DNA from 3 places in the Exiguobacterium sp. HSB13 genome. Region 2 is predicted to be linked to each of the others. Evidence: riboswitches for the same ligand, from Rfam matches in the RefSeq annotation. Region 2 holds a riboswitch; each other region holds the start of a gene.
The links. Region 2 has a riboswitch for thiamine pyrophosphate ahead of ACZGCQ_RS05150 (ECF transporter S component). Riboswitches for the same ligand answer to the same signal wherever they lie in the genome.

Region 1 (4,159 bases), 440 kb from region 2:
TTGCGAGCAATACTTCGTAACTTGGAGCAAAACTACTGGCAAGATTCAGTAAGACCCAGGCGAGTAAGAGACGTAGGATCAGGCGACGCCGTTCCAGGTGACCGGTTAGCGACATGACGATCGGTGTACCGATTGCAAAGGAGATGGCAAAGGCTGAGACGAGTGTACCCGCTGTTGCGATCGTGATATCAAGGGCTGAGGAGATTTCAGCGAGGATCCCGACGATGACGAATTCGCTTGTTCCGAGAACGAACGTCAGGAGCGACAACGTGGCGATCAAGAGCCAATCGCGTCGACTTAAACGAGTAGTAGGTGACATGGATGATTCCTCAATTCTAGCGCTTGCGCGCGAAACTATGAGTAACAGGATAGCATGAAACGATTTCGTCGGGTATCGCAAAGCGAGATTTCGGGAAAAGAACCATTATTCGAAATAGCGTGTGAATTTCCAGGCTTGCTGTTTTTTGCGTATACTACAGAAGAAGACTACTTATAAAGGAGTGGAAACGATGCAAGCGACAGTGACATGGAACAAACAGATGGGGTTTAGTGGACAGACGGAATCAGGGCATCATCTGGCGATGGACGCAGCACCCGAAAACGGTGGCGAAAACCAAGCGCCACGACCGACTGAACTGCTGCTACATGCCGTTGCCGGCTGTACAGGAATTGATATCGTCTCGATTTTAGAGAAGATGCGCTTGACGATCACCCATTTCGAAATGGATATCGAAGGAGAACGGGCAGAGGACCATCCGCGGCGTTTTACGTCGATCTCGATTCATTACCGGCTCGAAGGTGATCTCCCGGAAGATAAGGTCCGTCGCGCCATCTCGTTATCAAAGGATAAATATTGTTCGGTCTCGCAATCCCTGAACGCTGAGATTTCCGTTTATTATTCGATCAATGGTGTGCGAAGCGAGGATCCTTTGTGAAGAAAACCGTACTGATCGGTTGTCTGTTGCTTGCAGGGTGTGCGCAGGAGACGACGGAACCAACGAAACCATCACAACCGGAAACGAAGCAACCGACAGAAGAAAAGAAACCGAAACCTGAACCAACGAAAGAGGAACGACAACAAGCACGATTAAAGCAGCAACTTAAAGCGATGTCGACGTCAGAAAAGATCGATCAACTGCTCTACATCGGAGTCGCCGGCACGGAACTTTCAGCAGCTGACCGAAAATTGTTACAGACGCATGCGATTGGCGGGGTCTTATTGCTCGGCGGAAACATTACGTCGGAAGAGCAACTCTTGACGTTCACGCGTGCGATTCAAGAGACGAACCAAAAACCGTATGCGTTCGTCGGGATTGATGAAGAAGGCGGACGCGTCAGCCGGGTACCGGATCAACGATTACGTCTACCGACGAGTCAACGGATGGCGCAAGGAGCAGATGAAGTGAAAATGGAAGATGTCGGACGTACGCTCGGACATTTGTCACGTTTTTATGGCTTCAACATGGACTTCGCGCCGGTCCTTGACGTCAACAGTAATCCGAACAATCCGATCATCGGCGACCGTGCGTTAAGTGCTGATCCGAATACCGTCGCGACGCTTGGTACGGCCCTGATGCACGGGATGCAGGAGACGGGAACGATTCCGGTCGTCAAACATTTTCCCGGTCACGGCAATACGAGTGTCGATTCCCATGTCGGGCTACCGAAAGTGACGGCATCAAAGGAAGAATTGAAGCGGACGGAGCTGTTACCGTTCCAAGAAGCGATTCAAGAGGGCGCCGAGATGGTGATGGTCGCCCATATTCTCTATCCCGCGTATGACGATATGAATCCGTCCTCGCTCTCAAAGCCGATCTTGACTGACCTCTTGCGTCAACAACTCGGATTCAACGGTGTCATCATCACGGATGATCTCGTCATGGGGGCGATCACGAAACAATATGGTCTCGCAGAAGCGGCACGTCAGTCGCTCGTCAACGGAGCTGATATGGCGATGTTTTCAGAGGCAGGTGCTTACACAAAGGTCCATGCTGAAGTGATGCAAGCCGTCAAAGACAAAACGCTGACGCCGGAGATGCTCGATGCCAAAGTAATGCGCATCCTGAAGCTGAAGCAGACGTATGCCGACAGCCAAGAGCAACAGCGACCAACGAAATCGGAACTGATTCAGCAAGTGGAAGCGCTCAACTAGGACTAGCGAAGCGAAGCGACTCATGCTAGACTAATGGGGCAAGCCAATTAAACACGAAAAGACACTAGGGGAGTCTCCCAGCAGACTGAGACGGAAGTATCCGGACCCTTTGAACCTGATCTAGTTCGTACTAGCGGAGGGAAGTGGCTCGAAACCCTAGATATCCTTAGCGCTTCAGCGCATTTTCGGACCACTCCCTTCAACATTGGGAGTGGTCCTTTTTCGTATGGAAAGGAAGAACATGATGCGTTTACATCTGATTTCGACGGGATCCATCCATCCGCTTGACGAAATAAAGACCTTTCAATCCCTTCAACCTTATACGGATCAGCTGCATCTACGAGAATCGAACTTGTCGGCAGCAGAATTGCTTGATCTAATCGACGCGCTCCTTGCGCAAGGGTATTCGCCTGAGCAGTTAACGGTCCATGACCGGGTCGATGTCGCCCATGTCGCAGGCATCGGTGTGCAGTTGACGCGCCGGTCCTTGCGTGTCCGTGATGTGCGACGTCATTTTCCGAATCTCGTCATCGGGAAATCGGTCCATTCACTAGCAGAGGCACTGGCAGCAGAAGCGGAAGGAGTCGACCGCCTGCTGTACGGTCATATTTATCCGACAGCGTCGAAGCCGGACGTGCCACCGCGGGGGATTGACGCCTTGAAGCAAGTCGTCACCTTCACGACGAAACCAGTCATCGCGATTGGTGGGATCACCCCAGATCGTATTCCTGAAATTGCAGCGACCGGTGCAACCGGAATTGCCGTCTTATCGGGTATTCTCGGTCAAACGGATCCGCTCGCCGCCATTCTGAGTTACCAGGGGGTACGGGTATGACGGATCACATCATCATCGGCGGTGGAGTCATCGGTTTGACGCTTGCTTACGGTCTCGCCTGTCAGAATGAATCCGTCGTCGTACTAGAACGTGGAGCAGGTGGTCAAGGAACGAGTCGCGCGGCTGCCGGTATGCTCGCGACGGACATCGAGCTCAGAGAGGAATTGCATGTACTTGCCGCGCGAAGTCGTCGTCTGTATCCGCTGCTTGCTCGTCGCCTCGAGCGTGAGACTGGCATCGATTGTGGGTACCGGGAACAACCGTTTTTGTTGAAACGTAAAGGGCGCGAGCATCTGTTTCCGGCGGTCGGTCAAATCGATCCACGACGACTGACGACTGCATTGATATATGCCTTACGAAAGCGTGGGGTACCAATCGAAGAAAAAGTAGATGTTGCATGCATCGAAGAGAGCGATGACTTCATCAGGATCGAGTCGAACGTGGGAACATGGACCGGACGAACGGTGACGGTCGCTGCCGGACGCGGGTCGCAAGCCTTGCTCGATACAGCTGGTATTTCAATCGCCACATATGGGGTCAAAGGGGAATGTCTCGCCGTTCGTCTCGCGGGTCAGCCGTTACGCTCGATCCTGTTTGACGACGCTGTCTATCTCGTACCGAAAGCAGACGGACGAATTTTGATCGGTGCGACCGAATTGCCGTGCGACGAGACGGTCGGTGTCAGTGTCGCTGGGATCACGTCACTGCTTCAAGCAGCAGAACGACTGTATCCACCGATTCGTGACGCGGTCATCGAAGAAGTCTGGTCCGGTGTACGACCACAAACGGCGTCCGGCTTACCATATATCGGAGTCGCCGATTCATCCCGTCGGATCTTTCTAGCGACAGGGCATCATCGGCATGGCATCTTACTCGCACCGGCGACAGCGGAAGTCTTGGTAAATACATTACGGTTGATTCAGAAGGAGGAAGTCCGATGAACATTACGATTAACGGCAATGACCACACGATCGAACAGATTGAAACGATTGAAGACATGCTCACGCAACTCGGCTTAGGAGAAAAGCTCGTCATCGTCGAACAGAATCGACAAATCATCGATCGCGCGGCGTATGGTCAGACAGTCGTTCGGAACAATGACACATTTGAAATCGTTCATTTCGTAGGAGGAGGATAAACATGCTGAAAATTGGAGAAAAGACATTTGAATC
Region 2 (4,159 bases):
TCCACGTTATCTGGATCTCGGGCTCTATATGGAAGGTGTCGCTTTCTCCGGTTCCTCGAACCTGTTACTTGCTTGTCAGGCAGCACTGGATGCCCTCGATCTCGATCAAGCCGCAATCAAGATGACCTATCTCGAACAAGCCGTTCGCGCGACTGGTTTTCAACTTCTTGCGACTCAAGAGGCACAGGCGCCGGGAATCCTGACGATTGTCCATCCGTCGGCAACCGACTTAGGAGATGCTCTCCGGATCCAGGGCTATCACGTTCAATATGAAAGTGACTATCTCGTTCGCAATCAGTGGCTTCAAATTTCGACGATGGGACAGACGACGATGCGGCAAATCGAACGTCTCGTCCGTGTTTTGATCCGTGAAAACCAACGCATCATCTTAAAAAACGAGAAAAATGAAAGACCTCTCAACCCTTGATTTCAAGCGGTTTGGAGGTCTTTCGACTTTAAAAAAATAAAAAAAGAGGTTTGAGGATTTAAAACATAGGGGTATAAACTCAATAGCACCGCATCAAACCGGTGACTTACTCACACATGTTTCTCAATATCAGCGTAATGACCTGGGAGAGAAATGCAAAGTCACGAAAGCGTCAGATTCAAAGCGAGTCTGAAACCGATTGTCTTAGCATATTTAAATTGTTCAGGACTTGTCCTGCTCCTACATTCATTACCTTTTGAGGGCTATACCAAATTCAAGGGGGAAATGAACATGTCAGTTAAATTAACAGTCGAAAAACGCGAGGTACGTCCACGCTCACTCCGTAAACAATTACGTCATGAAGGAAAAGCTCTTGGTGTCGTGTATGGTTACAAAGTGGAAAGTACGCCAATCGCATTCGAAGAAAAAGAACTCATCAAGATTATCCGTGAAAACGGTGAAAACGTCTTGATTTCACTAAAATTAGATGGCAAGAACGTTAACGTTCTGATCAACCGTCGTGATATGGATGTCTTCACACCAACAATCGACCACGTCGAATTCATCGCCGTCAAAATGGATGAAGAGACAGAAGTCGAAGCAGACATCGTACTCGTTGGGGAAGCAGCTGGCGCTAAAGTCGGTGGATTCCTATCACAAACACTCTTTAAAGTAACAGTTGCAGCAACACCAGATAAATTACCAGAGAACGTCGAAGTCGACGTCACGAACCTCGAAATCGGTGATTCGATTTCTGTAGCTGATCTTCCGGAACAAAAAGATTTCCGTATCGTCACAGAAGGCGACATTCAAGTCGCAGCTGTCGTCGAATCAACGCTTGAACAAGATCTTGAGGAAATCGAAGAAGCGGAAGCAGAGGCGCAAGCTGAAGCTGGTGAAGACAACGAAGCGGAAGCAACAGAAGAGTCTTCAGAAGAAACAACAGAAGAGAACGAAGACAACAAATAAGTTGTTCAGCGATACGCCCTTCGTGGCGTATCGTTTTTTTGTGTCTTGACAATAGACGCTGGATTGCCTAAAGTGAACAGCGTATCAACTATTCACTATATCCACTAGGGGAGCCCATTTGGCTGAGACGATTCACTTCGGACCCTTCGAACCTGATCTAGTTCATACTAGCGTAGGAAAGTGGAGCGATCACATCCAATGACTCCTGCTGCGCGCAGTTTTTCTGAGGACCGCTCTCTTTTTTACGGAGGGCGGTCTTTTTTGGCGTCTCCCCCATTTAAAGGAGGACGTATTTGATGAAACACTGGAAGATGAAAGAAATCATGGTCATGATGATGCTCGCCGTGGCTTGCGGCGTCATCTATCTCGGTTGGTCAACACTCTGGTTACCGATGTCTGCAATCTTCGGACCAGTCGGTGCCAACTGGATGTTTGGGATCTGGATCATCGCAAGTCCGCTTGTCGCAGCAATCATTCAAAAACCAGGTGCTGCCCTGATCGCAGAAGTCGTCGCGGCGACCGTCGAACTGTTTACGGGAAGCCACTTCGGCTTATCTGCTCTATTGATCGGGGTCTGCCAAGGACTTGGTGCGGAACTCGTCTTCGCCATGACACGTTACCGCCGTTATGATACCTGGACATTGATGTTGTCGGGCGTCGGTGCTGCAGTTGGTAGTATCGTCTACAGTCTGATCGCGAACGGATTCGGTTACTACACGACGACGACGTTGCTTGCGACAACTGGCTTACAATTGATCAGTGGTGCATTACTCGGCGGCTTGCTCGCAGCGATTCTCGTCCGTCGTCTTGTTGCGACCGGTGTCTTGAACGGGTTTGCAGCAGGACGTGCGAAACGGGAAGTCGCATGATTACTGTCGACGACCTCAGCATCCGCTATCCGGGTCAGATGAAGCCGGTGCTCGATCATGTATCGCTAACGATCGAGCAAGGTACGACCCTTCTGCTTGGACGAAGCGGGAGTGGCAAGACGACACTACTTCATGCCTTAGCCGGACTGACACCGGAGACGATTGAAGTCGAACAAACTGGAACCGTTACCCGGTCCGGTTCGGTCGGAGTCTTATTCCAAAATCCAGAAGAACAGTTCTGCATGGAAACGATCGGACGGGAAATCGCCTTTAGTTTAGAAAACCGGTCGATTCCACACGCGGAGATGGATGAACGAATGGAACGCTTACTCACACTTGTCGGTCTCCCCCTCCCCTTCTCGACAGCGATCGCAAGTCTATCGGGTGGGATGAAACAGCGCCTAGCGCTTGCCGCGGTCCTTGCACTTGAGCCGACAATCTTATTACTTGATGAACCAACGGCTCAGATTGATCCGATCGGACAACACGAGTTGATGGAATTGATTTTTCGAATTCAGAAAGAACACGATTTAACGATTGTCTTGATTGAGCACCAACTCGATGTCTGTTTACCATACGTCGACCAGATCGTCTTACTCGAGGACGGGTCCGTGACTGAGACCGCGCACCCACGGGATTTGTTTCCACAGGCTTATACGGAGCTTCAATCAAAAGGCATCGCTGTTCCCTCTTTGTATCCGTATACGCTAGAGACGTTACCAGCGGATGGACCGCAAGCAGCACGACTCTATGTCACGCCTCCTATCACTACAACGGGACTTCCTTTGTTAAGTGTTCACGAATTGTCATCGAAACAACCATATCCGCTGACCGATGCGACGTTTTCCTTACAGACAGGAGAATGGGTGATGTTGCTCGGGGCAAACGGCTCCGGAAAAAGTACGTTACTTGCAACACTCGGTCGATTGCTCCCCCATCGTGGAACATATCGATTCCAGGAACGTCCGGCTCATCGTTACTCCCGGCGACGCTTTTATGAGCACGTCGGCTATGTCTTTCAACAACCGGATCTGCAGTTTCTCAAGCTGACAGTCGAAGCGGAAATCGACTGGAGTCACCGAGCAGCGACGAGTGATGAGCGCGCAAAATTGCTCGAACGGCTGGAACTTGCATCCGTCAAACAACAGTCACCGCTAGCACTCAGTACGGGGCAGCAACGACGACTCAGCGTCGCGACGATACTCGGGCAGACGAAGGATTTGTTACTGCTCGATGAACCGACGTTCGGACAGGACGGGTTGACGACGCGGCGTTTAATGGAGCAGTTGTTGACGGAGCAACAAAACGGAACGACACTCGTCATGGCAACGCATGATATGGAACTCGTCGCCCGGTACGCAAATCGTGTCCTCGTCATGGAGCAAGGACGGATTGCTTTTGACGGGTATCCGAACGAGTTGTTCGCTGACGTTCCGTTACTCGAACGCTGTCAGCTACAACGTCCGCTTTCGTACCAATTCCAGGAGGTGAAGCGCAATGCAGACGAACGCGTCACCGTTCGCTAAACTCAATCCTGTCATCAAGGGGAGCGGATTGTTTTTGATCATGTTTGCCCTAATCGCAACGAACGACTGGATCAAGACGTTGGTATTCCTAAGTTTTGCTATCGCGTTGCTACTCCTCTCTGGATGGACACCGATGGATTTCTTAAAACGCCTTGCGCCGTACAGTCTGTTGTTCCTGCTAACGTTTTGGATGATGGCGGCTTTCGGCAAAGGTACGAATACCCTCTGGTCGTTCGGTTGGTTTCATGTCACGTCGGAAAGCGTCATGCACGGCTGGTTACTTGCCTTACGAATGGCAGCGTTCGTCTGTTTAAGTCTCGCTTTCGTCACGACGACCGATGCGACCCGATTTGTGATGAGCTTGATCC
Region 3 (4,159 bases), 670 kb from region 2:
TATCGATATGATCATGACGGGACACATCGGAATGCCACAAATCGAACCTGAAGTCGTCACGTCGAAAAGCGGTACCTTCCCTTTACCTGCTACGTTGTCGGATGACGTCATCACCGGTGTGCTACGCGAAAAACTCGGTTACGATGGCATCGTCATCACGGACGCGTTGAACATGCAGGCGATCGTTGATAACTTCACGGAATCAGAAGCCGTCTTAAAGACGTTTGACGCCGGTGTCGACATCGCGCTCATGCCGACGATTCTTCGTTCCGAGCAAGATGTCGAAAAGCTCGACCAGATTTTCAAGGACGTGATTGCGGCGGTCAAAGACGGTCGCCTTTCAGAGGAACGGATCGATCAGTCGGTTGAACGGATTCTGACGCTGAAGGCAGAGCGCGGAATTTGGAACGGTACGACTGACACGACATCACTAGCTGAAAAAATCGCGCAAGCGAACCAAATCGTCGGTAGTCCAGAGCATAAAGCAAAAGAACGTGCGATGACGGAAGCCGCCGTCACACTCGTGAAAAATGATCAGCGGACATTACCATTCAAACCGAAAAAGAATGCCAACGTCCTTGTGATCGCCCCTGCGGCGGATCAGACGGACAGCATGAAAAAGACGATTGCTTCCCTACCGAAGAATCGGAACTGGCGTGTGACGACAGCGAATTACTCGGCTACTACGCTACCGCTCGACCAAAACCCGACACTACGGGCACAAATTGATGTAGCAGATTACATCATCGTCGGCTCAAACGTCAATACGAGTGCTAAACTACTGCCTACCTCACCAGAACAAGCGATTCCGGCTTCGATCTTCCGCTATGCGAAACAAACAGACACACCATCCGTCCTACTCAGTCTCCGTAATCCATATGATGTCGCCGTTCAACCGGATGCACCGGCACACGTCCTCGTCTATGGTTTTAAAGGGGATCCGAACGGTCCAGACTCTGAAGCAGGCAATCTGAAATCAGCGGGACCGAACCTTCCGGCAGGTATCCGAGCGATCTTCGGAACGTTCAAACCGCAAGGCACTTTACCCGTTGATGTACCAGTCTTTCAGAACGGTGTCTTTACCGATCAACTGCATCTTAAATTCGGTGACGGCTTTAAAAACTGGAAGAAATGATGACGTGATACACCAAAAGACCGAAGCTCCTTAAAGGATGCCTCGGTCTTTTAATGATGGATATGCAGATTCGGCTTCTGCTTTCGCACGCTCGTAGACACGATGAAGTGAATAAGTCAACGAAGCGTAGAGGACGACGACCAGGACAGTCGCGATAGTTCTCCCCGTTGTAAAACCGAACTGAAGCAACCCCTGAAAATTCTGAATCGTAGCATATGTTCCGTACACCGCCATCAAGATGGGAATGATGTACCCAACAAATCTCACTTTTACTTTTCCGAGCACCTGTTGCACGACATAGGCCGCGAGGATCACGAGTGCGATGACGATGATTTCCATTCCAATCCCTACTTTCGCTAGATGGTATTCCTAATTCTACCATCTAGCGATTCAAGAAGATACTGCTCGTGCCGGAATCGTTTCGTAAACCGACGCAAACGTCTCTTCCGTCCACCCCATATGCCAGAAGAGTAACTCATAGTAACAACTCGTCACGAAATGACGTTTCATCCGCTCGCGTTCCGTCGGGCTCGCTTGCTCCGCCAGCGCATCAAGCCTTGCAATCTGTTCAAGGACGACCTTTTCAAACCATTCCGAGCTATACGTGTCGATCCATTGCTGATAGATTTTTTCTTCCGGTGTACATGTCAGTAATTGTTGCCCGACTTCGTAATACAACCAGTAACATGGCAAGATGGCAGCAATCGTCTCACCGAGTGTCCCTTCGCTTGCATGATGCATGTGCGAGACGTACGCATATGCTGTCGGTGCCGGTTCGAATGCTTCAAGGTCTGCTGCCGTAATACCGAGCGGCTCAAAAAATGATTGATGTAAACTTAGTTCTGCCTCGTAAGTTGAAGTCGCGTGCTCGGCAAGCGTCGCGATTGTCGCGAAGTCGTCTGCTTTTGACGCTGCTCTCGCCTGTATCTTCGCAAAGTGTTTTAAGTAGTAGGCATCTTGCATGACGTAATGCCGGAATTTCGAGAGCGGTAACGTCCCCTCTCCGATTCCTTGAACGAATGGGTGCGTAAAACTACTATCCCAATACGCTTGTGCCGCTTGTTTGATTTCTTGTGTAAATGTCATGATCTCATCCTCCTCGTTTGGTATGAAACGAAAAAACACCACCCCGAAACACACGGGCATGGCGCAAGAAGAACAAGACTTGACGCCACTTCCCTCCGTAAGTACGAACTTAATCAGGTTCAAAGGGTCCGAACGTCTTCGTTCGTCTCAGTCAGCCTACTGACTCCCCTAGTGGTCATTATTCGATTCAAATTCACTATAGCATGCTGAAAACGGAAGTCAAGTTGTCCCCTTTTCGCTATACTATGGAGTGTCAGAAGACGGATGCCGTCTCCATCTGCAGACCGATTCCGAACAGACATCGTTCCCGTACACTAACTTTAGTACCTGATACTATAATTCATTCTGTTACTTACAATTGGAGGACTTCATTATGCATACACCAACAAAAATCATGGCATCAGCCGTTATCGCTTCTGCTCTTTTACTTCCGACAGCCGCATCTGCCGAACAAGTCGTCGATCAGACGATCATCACACTCGGGGAGTCGCTCGGGGCAAAGGATAAAGCATGGGTGCTTTCCCGTCTCAATGCACCGGAAGGCATCACGCCGATCATCGCAACTTCTGCAGACGAAGAAAAATATCTCGGGAAAAACATTCCACAGTCGCAAAAAGGTGGCAATATGTATTCGTCGGCTAAGATCGAACTGACGGAAAAAGGCGATGGACTCTCCGTCTCGACGGAGAATATCACATGGGTGACAAAGGATATGTATCTCAACGCTCTCGTCACAGCAGGTGTCAAAGATGCCGACATCACGATCACTTCTCCCTACAAGGTCACCGGGACATCGGCCCTGACGGGAATTATGAAAGCGTACGATCAAACTTCTGCCGAGACCGGAATTAAGTTAAGTGACGAACGCAAGGATCTAGCACAGCAAGAATTATCAGTCACATCAGACGTCGGGAAAACGGTCGGCACGGATAAGGTCGCTGACTTGATGAATGAGATCAAGGCTGAGATCGCCAATCAAAAACCGGAAACCAAAGTCGAGATCGAAAACCTGATCGTCCAAGTCATTCAAAATAACAATATCCAGTTGTCTGACGCACAAATGGACCGGTTGACGAATCTGTTCAATCAAATGGAGCAAGCGAACATCAACTGGGGACAAATCGAGAGTGGATTGAAAAATGCGGGACAAGACATCCACGCGTTCGCAACCTCAGAAGAGACAAAAGGATTCTTCGCTAAATTATTCGATGGGTTAAGTGACTTCTTCAGCTCGATTGCTGGCGTGTTCAAATAATTCAGACTTCCGCAACTGAAAAAATAGTAGTAGACTAGATGTATCTGAAACGAAAGGTGGTGTGAAAAGATGGACTTTGCCGCGTGCAAACACTGGTTGATGGAACAATTGTATCTGTTGCGCGCGATTTTTCATGGAATGGCGTTCTAAGGCACCCGTCTGTCCTTTTTTAGAACTTCATGAATGAAAAATACAGCAAAGCGCATCTTTCACACGTTAGGGAGAGTGCTGTTTGCGCTCTCCTTTTTTTGATGCGCGCGAAAGGAACAATTGATTATGATGATTTGCGACATTCAACACCTGACTAAACAATTCGGAGGCGAGACGATCTTAGCGGACGTTTCCCTCTTCTTAAACGAACACGACCGCGTCGGTCTGATTGGACGAAACGGGAGTGGCAAAACGACATTACTCCGCTTGCTTGCTCGCCTCGAGCAACCGGACGGTGGTGTCATCTATCAAAAGAGCGGTTTGACGATCGGCTACTTGGAACAACTTCCTGTTTATAGTGAGACGATGACCGGACTCGACGTCCTTTGGACAGCGTTTGCAGACATTCTCGCGATTCGTTCTCGGATGCAACAGTTGGAGCAAATGATGGCGACAGCACCAGATGATCTCGATGCACTACTCGTGCGATATGCGGAAGCGACGAATGCGTTCGAACAAAAGGATGGCTACCT

Region 1: another riboswitch for thiamine pyrophosphate. It lies ahead of ACZGCQ_RS02660 (thiamine phosphate synthase); the one in region 2 lies ahead of ACZGCQ_RS05150 (ECF transporter S component).
Region 3: another riboswitch for thiamine pyrophosphate. It lies ahead of tenA (thiaminase II); the one in region 2 lies ahead of ACZGCQ_RS05150 (ECF transporter S component).

What each region holds. Positions count from the first base shown of each region.
Region 1 is NZ_JBUZOM010000001.1:516,830-520,988, forward strand. It holds gene ACZGCQ_RS02645 (MFS transporter) at 1-319, opposite strand, end outside; gene ACZGCQ_RS02650 (OsmC family protein) at 510-935, shown strand; gene nagZ (beta-N-acetylhexosaminidase) at 932-2,152, shown strand; TPP riboswitch at 2,209-2,311, shown strand; gene ACZGCQ_RS02660 (thiamine phosphate synthase) at 2,394-2,987, shown strand; gene ACZGCQ_RS02665 (FAD-dependent oxidoreductase) at 2,984-3,928, shown strand; gene thiS (sulfur carrier protein ThiS) at 3,925-4,125, shown strand; gene ACZGCQ_RS02675 (thiazole synthase) at 4,128-4,159, shown strand, end outside.
Region 2 is NZ_JBUZOM010000001.1:951,867-956,025, forward strand. It holds gene ACZGCQ_RS05140 (GNAT family N-acetyltransferase) at 1-427, shown strand, start outside; gene ACZGCQ_RS05145 (50S ribosomal protein L25/general stress protein Ctc) at 719-1,396, shown strand; TPP riboswitch at 1,493-1,592, shown strand; gene ACZGCQ_RS05150 (ECF transporter S component) at 1,693-2,265, shown strand; gene ACZGCQ_RS05155 (ABC transporter ATP-binding protein) at 2,262-3,791, shown strand; gene ACZGCQ_RS05160 (energy-coupling factor transporter transmembrane component T family protein) at 3,763-4,159, shown strand, end outside.
Region 3 is NZ_JBUZOM010000001.1:277,974-282,132, reverse strand. It holds gene ACZGCQ_RS01450 (glycoside hydrolase family 3 protein) at 1-1,135, shown strand, start outside; gene ACZGCQ_RS01445 (hypothetical protein) at 1,166-1,474, opposite strand; gene tenA (thiaminase II) at 1,526-2,221, opposite strand; TPP riboswitch at 2,295-2,401, opposite strand; gene ACZGCQ_RS01435 (DUF1002 domain-containing protein) at 2,595-3,476, shown strand; gene abc-f (ribosomal protection-like ABC-F family protein) at 3,756-4,159, shown strand, end outside.